DNA from 2 places in the Geobacillus sp. CX412 genome. Region 1 is predicted to be linked to the other one. Evidence: a T-box and tRNA genes for the amino acid it is inferred to sense, from the RefSeq annotation. Region 1 holds a T-box; the other holds one or more tRNA genes.
What was found. The T-box of region 1 lies ahead of leuS (leucine--tRNA ligase). A T-box ahead of a tRNA ligase gene usually reads a tRNA of that ligase, here a tRNA-Leu.

Region 1 (3,402 bases):
ATGCCCCGTGCGCTTTGGATATTAATGATCGGCATGGCCATCAACGTGACAGGGGCTTCTTTTTTATGGCCGATGAATACGATTTACGTTCATGAGCAGCTTGGCAAATCACTCTCTGTCGCTGGAATGGTGCTCATGCTCAATTCCGGAGCAAGCGTGGTTGGAAACTTAGCCGGAGGGCTATTGTTTGATAAAATTGGCGGTTTTAAGTCGATGGTGATCGGAATTGTCGCGACGATGTCCGCGCTTGTTGGCCTTGTTTTCTTTCATGGCTGGCCGCATTACGCCATCTTTTTAACGATCATCGGGATGGGAAGCGGGATTGTATTTCCAGTAGCGGCTGCGTATGCGGGAGCAATTTGGCCAGAGGGCGGAAGACGGGCATTTAACGGGCTTTATGTCGCGCAAAATATTGGCGTGGCAGTTGGTTCGGCGCTTGGCGGCGTAGTCGCATCGTATTCGTTTACGCTTATTTTCCTTGCCAATTTATTGCTATACGCCGTCTTTTGCTTGCTTATCGTGTTTGGATTGCGTCATGTCCGCGCTGTCAAAGCGGCAAAATCAAAGGAGGCGGAAGCAGTGAAAGGAGAGGCGCGGGCCAATTGGTACGCGCTAGTGACGCTTTGTATCGGTTATTTTTTATGCTGGATCAGCTATGTGCAATGGCCGACGACGATTGCTGCTTATACGCAGACACTTCATATTCCGCTGCGGCAATATAGTCTCCTTTGGACAATCAACGGCGCGCTGATTGTATTGGTGCAGCCGCTCTTGTCTGTCGTGATCCGGCGATGGATGCCTTATATCAAGAAGCAAATGCTGGTCGGGTTTGCGATTTTTGTCGTTTCGTTTGCTTTATTGCTAGAAGCAGATTCATTCGTGGAATTTGCCGTTGCGATGGTCGTCTTGACGATGGCGGAGATGATCGTCTGGCCGGCGATTCCAACGGTGGCAAGCGAGCTCGCTCCTGCAGGGAAAGAAGGGTTTTACCAAGGATTTGTCAACAGCACGGCTACCGCAGGGCGGATGGTCGGTCCGGTGCTTGGCGGGTTGATCGCTGATTACGCTGGCATGAAACCACTGTTTGCCGCGCTTGTTTTCTTTTCCGCACTTTCGCTTGTCACGACGTTCTTCTATGACCGGAACTTGCCAAAGAAGCAAAGCAAAGGGAAACAAACGCTTACAGTAGGGTAGACATGTTCTCTGCTTCATTTTTTATCTGAAAAAATATGGAGGTTGACAATCCTCATCGAAAACGGCATATATGAGCTGAATCCGCGGGAAATGTGGCATAGAATAGATGAATAACACAAGCGACGCGCGGATATTGACAATCTCTATTTTCCCTACTTGCAATAAAACGACAAATTTTTTAAAATATTATACACGAACAATATCGGTAAATAACGGTGAAAAGGAGTAGTAGTGAACAAAACGGACTGCAGAGAGTTGACGGCTGGTGCGAGTCAACCGAAGTTTGTTCACGAACTCGCCTTGGAGTTGCGAACATGAGCGGCTGTGTGGTTGCCTCGTAATGTTCGCCGTGAATCTGCGTTAACGATATTGAGTGAGCATGCGCTGATGCATGCTAAGAAGGGTGGTACCGCGGGAATTTTCACCTCTCGTCCCTTTTGGGATGGGGGGTTTTTTCATACGTATTTTCGTTAACAATGATGGATATGAAAAAAGAATAGGAGGAAAGACAATGAGCTTTAATCATCGGGAAATCGAAAAAAAATGGCAAGAATACTGGGAAAAAAATAAAACGTTTAAAACGGTCGATGACGATGACAAACCGAAATTTTATGTGCTAGATATGTTCCCGTATCCTTCGGGAGCTGGGCTTCACGTCGGACACCCGGAAGGCTACACAGCGACGGATATTTTAGCACGAATGAAGCGAATGCAAGGATATAACGTGCTTCATCCGATGGGATGGGACGCTTTCGGATTGCCTGCTGAGCAATACGCTCTTGATACTGGAAATGACCCTGCGGAATTTACGGAGAAAAACATTAATACATTCCGCCGCCAAATTAAATCGTTAGGATTTTCGTACGACTGGGACCGAGAAATTAATACGACCGATCCGAATTACTATAAATGGACACAATGGATTTTCTTAAAGATGTATGAAAAAGGATTAGCTTATATGGATGAAGTTCCGGTCAACTGGTGCCCGGCGCTAGGAACGGTGCTGGCAAATGAAGAAGTAATTGACGGAAAAAGCGAACGCGGCGGCCATCCAGTCATCCGCAAACCGATGAAACAGTGGCTGCTTCGCATTACAGCGTATGCGGATCGCCTTTTGGAAGACTTAGAAGAGCTAGATTGGCCGGAAAGCGTTAAAGAAATGCAGCGAAACTGGATTGGGCGCTCAGAAGGGGCAGAAATTCGTTTTGAAGTTGATGGCCATGATGAAACGTTCACTGTCTTTACAACTCGCCCAGATACGCTGTTTGGCGCAACATATACCGTGTTGGCGCCTGAACATCCTCTTGTCGAAAAAATTACAACTCCGGAACAAAAAGCGGCAGTAGAGGCATATTTAGATACAATTAAAAGCAAAAGCGACCTTGAGCGTACGGATTTGGCGAAAGAAAAAACAGGAGTATTCACCGGTGCATACGCGATTCATCCGGTCACTGGCGAGAAGCTGCCAATTTGGATTGCTGATTATGTGTTAATGAGCTACGGTACGGGCGCGATTATGGCCGTGCCAGCACACGATGAGCGCGACTATGAATTTGCGAAAAAATTTAATTTGCCAATCAAAGAAGTGGTCGCCGGCGGCGATATTGCGAAAGAAGCGTATACGGGCGACGGAGAACATATTAACTCCGATTTCTTAAACGGTCTCAACAAAGAAGAAGCGATCAAGAAAATGATTGAATGGCTAGAAGCCAATGGAAAAGGGCAAAAGAAAGTCACATACCGCCTCCGCGACTGGTTGTTCAGCCGTCAGCGCTACTGGGGCGAACCGATCCCGATCATCCACTGGGAAGACGGTACCATGACGCCGGTGCCGGAAGAAGAACTTCCGTTAAAGCTTCCAAAAACGGATCAAATTAAACCGTCGGGTACAGGAGAATCGCCGCTTGCGAACATCGAAGAATGGGTGAATGTCGTCGATCCGAAAACAGGAAAAAAAGGACGCCGTGAAACGAATACGATGCCGCAATGGGCAGGAAGCTGCTGGTATTATTTGCGCTATATTGACCCGCATAACGATAAACAGCTTGCCGATCCGGAAAAATTGAAAAAATGGCTTCCGGTTGACGTGTATATCGGTGGGGCGGAGCATGCTGTACTCCACTTATTGTATGCGCGCTTCTGGCATAAATTTTTATACGATATTGGCGTTGTACCGACAAAAGAGCCGTTTAGAAAACTATTTAACCA
Region 2 (3,402 bases), 640 kb from region 1:
GACTTAACCCAACATCTCACGACACGAGCTGACGACAACCATGCACCACCTGTCACCCTGTCCCCCCCGAAGGGGGAACGCCCTGTCTCCAGGGTTGTCAGGGGATGTCAAGACCTGGTAAGGTTCTTCGCGTTGCTTCGAATTAAACCACATGCTCCACCGCTTGTGCGGGCCCCCGTCAATTCCTTTGAGTTTCAGCCTTGCGGCCGTACTCCCCAGGCGGAGTGCTTAACGCGTTAGCTACAGCACTAAAGGGAAAACCCCTCTAACACTTAGCACTCATCGTTTACGGCGTGGACTACCAGGGTATCTAATCCTGTTTGCTCCCCACGCTTTCGCGCCTCAGCGTCAGTTACAGACCAGAGAGCCGCCTTCGCCACTGGTGTTCCTCCACATCTCTACGCATTTCACCGCTACACGTGGAATTCCGCTCTCCTCTTCTGCACTCAAGTCCCCCAGTTTCCAATGACCCTCCACGGTTGAGCCGTGGGCTTTCACATCAGACTTAAGGGACCGCCTGCGCGCGCTTTACGCCCAATAATTCCGGACAACGCTCGCCCCCTACGTATTACCGCGGCTGCTGGCACGTAGTTAGCCGGGGCTTTCTCGTTAGGTACCGTCACCGTACCGCCCTATTCGAACGGTACTTCTTCTTCCCTAACAACAGAGCTTTACGATCCGAAGACCTTCTTCGCTCACGCGGCGTCGCTCCGTCAGACTTTCGTCCATTGCGGAAGATTCCCTACTGCTGCCTCCCGTAGGAGTCTGGGCCGTGTCTCAGTCCCAGTGTGGCCGGTCACCCTCTCAGGCCGGCTACGCATCGTCGCCTTGGTGAGCCGTTACCTCACCAACTAGCTAATGCGCCGCGGGCCCATCCGTAAGTGGTAGCAAAAGCCACCTTTCAACCAAAGACCATGCGGTCTTCGGTGTTATCCGGTATTAGCCCCGGTTTCCCGGAGTTATCCCGGTCTTACGGGCAGGTTACCCACGTGTTACTCACCCGTCCGCCGCTAACCGAACAGAAGCAAGCTCCCGCTCGGTCCGCTCGACTTGCATGTATTAGGCACGCCGCCAGCGTTCGTCCTGAGCCAGGATCAAACTCTCCAAAAAGAAAGTTGATTGGCTTATTTAATTCGTCACTGACACCGAAGGTGTCAAGTCGCCTTCGCTTTTCGTTGTGGACGCTTCGTTTTGTTCAGTTTTCAAAGAACATTAAATTTTTGAATAAGTGGAGCCTATCGGGATCGAACCGATGACCTCCTGCGTGCAAAGCAGGCGCTCTCCCAGCTGAGCTAAGGCCCCATATTTTCTAAATCGGGAAGACAGGATTCGAACCTGCGACCCCATGGTCCCAAACCATGTGCTCTACCAAGCTGAGCTACTTCCCGTAATGGCGCGCTCGAGAGGATTCGAACCCCTAACCTTCTGATCCGTAGTCAGATGCTCTATCCAATTGAGCTACGAGCGCATATGCCGAGGGCCGGACTCGAACCGGCACGGTAGTTACCTACCCCAGGATTTTAAGTCCTGTGCGTCTGCCAATTCCGCCACCCCGGCGATTAATGGAGCGGAAGACGGGACTCGAACCCGCGACCCCCACCTTGGCAAGGTGGTGTTCTACCACTGAACTACTTCCGCATCTTCAATATAGAGTTATAGAGTGCGGGTGAAGGGACTTGAACCCCCACGCCCGTAAAGGGCACTAGACCCTGAATCTAGCGCGTCTGCCAATTCCGCCACACCCGCGGTCAAAGAGTGAGCCATGGAGGATTCGAACCTCCGACCCTCTGATTAAAAGTCAGATGCTCTACCTACTGAGCTAATGGCTCATCATTCGAGAAAAGCAACTGATTCTATTTGTAATAAGTAATGGTGGAGGATGACGGGATCGAACCGCCGACCCCTTGCTTGTAAGGCAAGTGCTCTCCCAGCTGAGCTAATCCTCCATAATAAACTGCCTAGCAACGACCTACTCTTGCAGGGGCGCTGGCCCCAACTACCATCGGCGCTGGAGAGCTTAACTTCCGTGTTCGGGATGGGAACGGGTGTTTCCTCTCCGCTATTGTCACTAGGCAAGTAATGGACAAGTTCCATTATAGTTCAATCATTGACATTGTCAAGGGAAATTTCATTCCCTCAAAACTAGATAACCGTCCGTTTGGAAGAAGCCGTCTTGCATAGGCGGCCTATGCTTTTCCGTTGTCTAGCTCCGGTGCCTAGCTCTCTTGCGCCAAATAACCTTCTCCCTTGAGGTGCAAGCACCTCTACGGGCGAAGAACATTTTTCTTTTGGCGCTAAGCGCTCGCCTCCACTTTTCCGCTTGGTTAAGTCCTCGATCGATTAGTATCCGTCAGCTCCACGTGTCGCCACGCTTCCACCTCGGACCTATCGACCTCGTCATCTTCGAGGGATCTTACTCGCTTGACGCGATGGGAAATCTCATCTTGAGGGGGGCTTCACGCTTAGATGCTTTCAGCGCTTATCCCTTCCGCACATAGCTACCCAGCGGTGCCCCTGGCGGGACAACTGGTACACCAGCGGTGCGTCCATCCCGGTCCTCTCGTACTAAGGACAGCTCCTCTCAAATTTCCTGCGCCCGCGACGGATAGGGACCGAACTGTCTCACGACGTTCTGAACCCAGCTCGCGTACCGCTTTAATGGGCGAACAGCCCAACCCTTGGGACCGACTACAGCCCCAGGATGCGATGAGCCGACATCGAGGTGCCAAACCTCCCCGTCGATGTGGACTCTTGGGGGAGATCAGCCTGTTATCCCCGGGGTAGCTTTTATCCGTTGAGCGATGGCCCTTCCATACGGAACCACCGGATCACTAAGCCCGACTTTCGTCCCTGCTCGACCTGTCCGTCTCGCAGTCAAGCTCCCTTGTGCCTTTGCACTCTACGAATGATTTCCAACCATTCTGAGGGAACCTTTGGGCGCCTCCGTTACCTTTTGGGAGGCGACCGCCCCAGTCAAACTGCCCACCTGACACTGTCTCCCACCCCGATAAGGGGTGCGGGTTAGAATTTCAATACCGCCAGGGTGGTATCCCACCGGCGCCTCCACCGAAGCTGGCGCTCCGGCTTCTCAGGCTCCCACCTATCCTGTACAAGCGATACCAAAATTCCATATCAGGCTGCAGTAAAGCTCCACGGGGTCTTTCCGTCCTGTCGCGGGTAACCTGCATCTTCACAGGTAGTATGATTTCACCGGGTCTCTCGTTGAGACAGTGCCCAAGTCGTTACACCTTTCGTGCGGGTCGGAACTTACCCGACAAGGAATTTCGCTACCTTAGGACCGTTATAGTTACGGCCGCCGTTTACTGGGCTTCGGTTCGCACCTTCAGCCTTGCGGCTTAAGCGCTCCCCTTAACCTTCCAGCACCGGGCAGGTGTCAGCCCC

Region 2: it encodes a tRNA-Leu, which carries the amino acid that the T-box ahead of leuS (leucine--tRNA ligase) is inferred to sense. The anticodon was not compared.

What each region holds. Positions count from the first base shown of each region.
Region 1 covers NZ_CP103461.1:573,901-577,302, forward strand. The annotation lists gene NXM86_RS03005 (MDR family MFS transporter) at 1-1,194, shown strand; T-box leader at 1,401-1,633, shown strand; gene leuS (leucine--tRNA ligase) at 1,706-3,402, shown strand, end outside.
Region 2 covers NZ_CP103461.1:3,373,456-3,376,857, forward strand. The annotation lists rRNA gene NXM86_RS17640 (16S ribosomal RNA) at 1-1,110, opposite strand, end outside; tRNA gene NXM86_RS17645 (tRNA-Ala) at 1,230-1,302, opposite strand; tRNA gene NXM86_RS17650 (tRNA-Pro) at 1,315-1,388, opposite strand; tRNA gene NXM86_RS17655 (tRNA-Arg) at 1,392-1,468, opposite strand; tRNA gene NXM86_RS17660 (tRNA-Leu) at 1,472-1,557, opposite strand; tRNA gene NXM86_RS17665 (tRNA-Gly) at 1,564-1,638, opposite strand; tRNA gene NXM86_RS17670 (tRNA-Leu) at 1,662-1,746, opposite strand; tRNA gene NXM86_RS17675 (tRNA-Lys) at 1,757-1,829, opposite strand; tRNA gene NXM86_RS17680 (tRNA-Val) at 1,871-1,946, opposite strand; rRNA gene rrf (5S ribosomal RNA) at 1,957-2,073, opposite strand; rRNA gene NXM86_RS17690 (23S ribosomal RNA) at 2,321-3,402, opposite strand, start outside.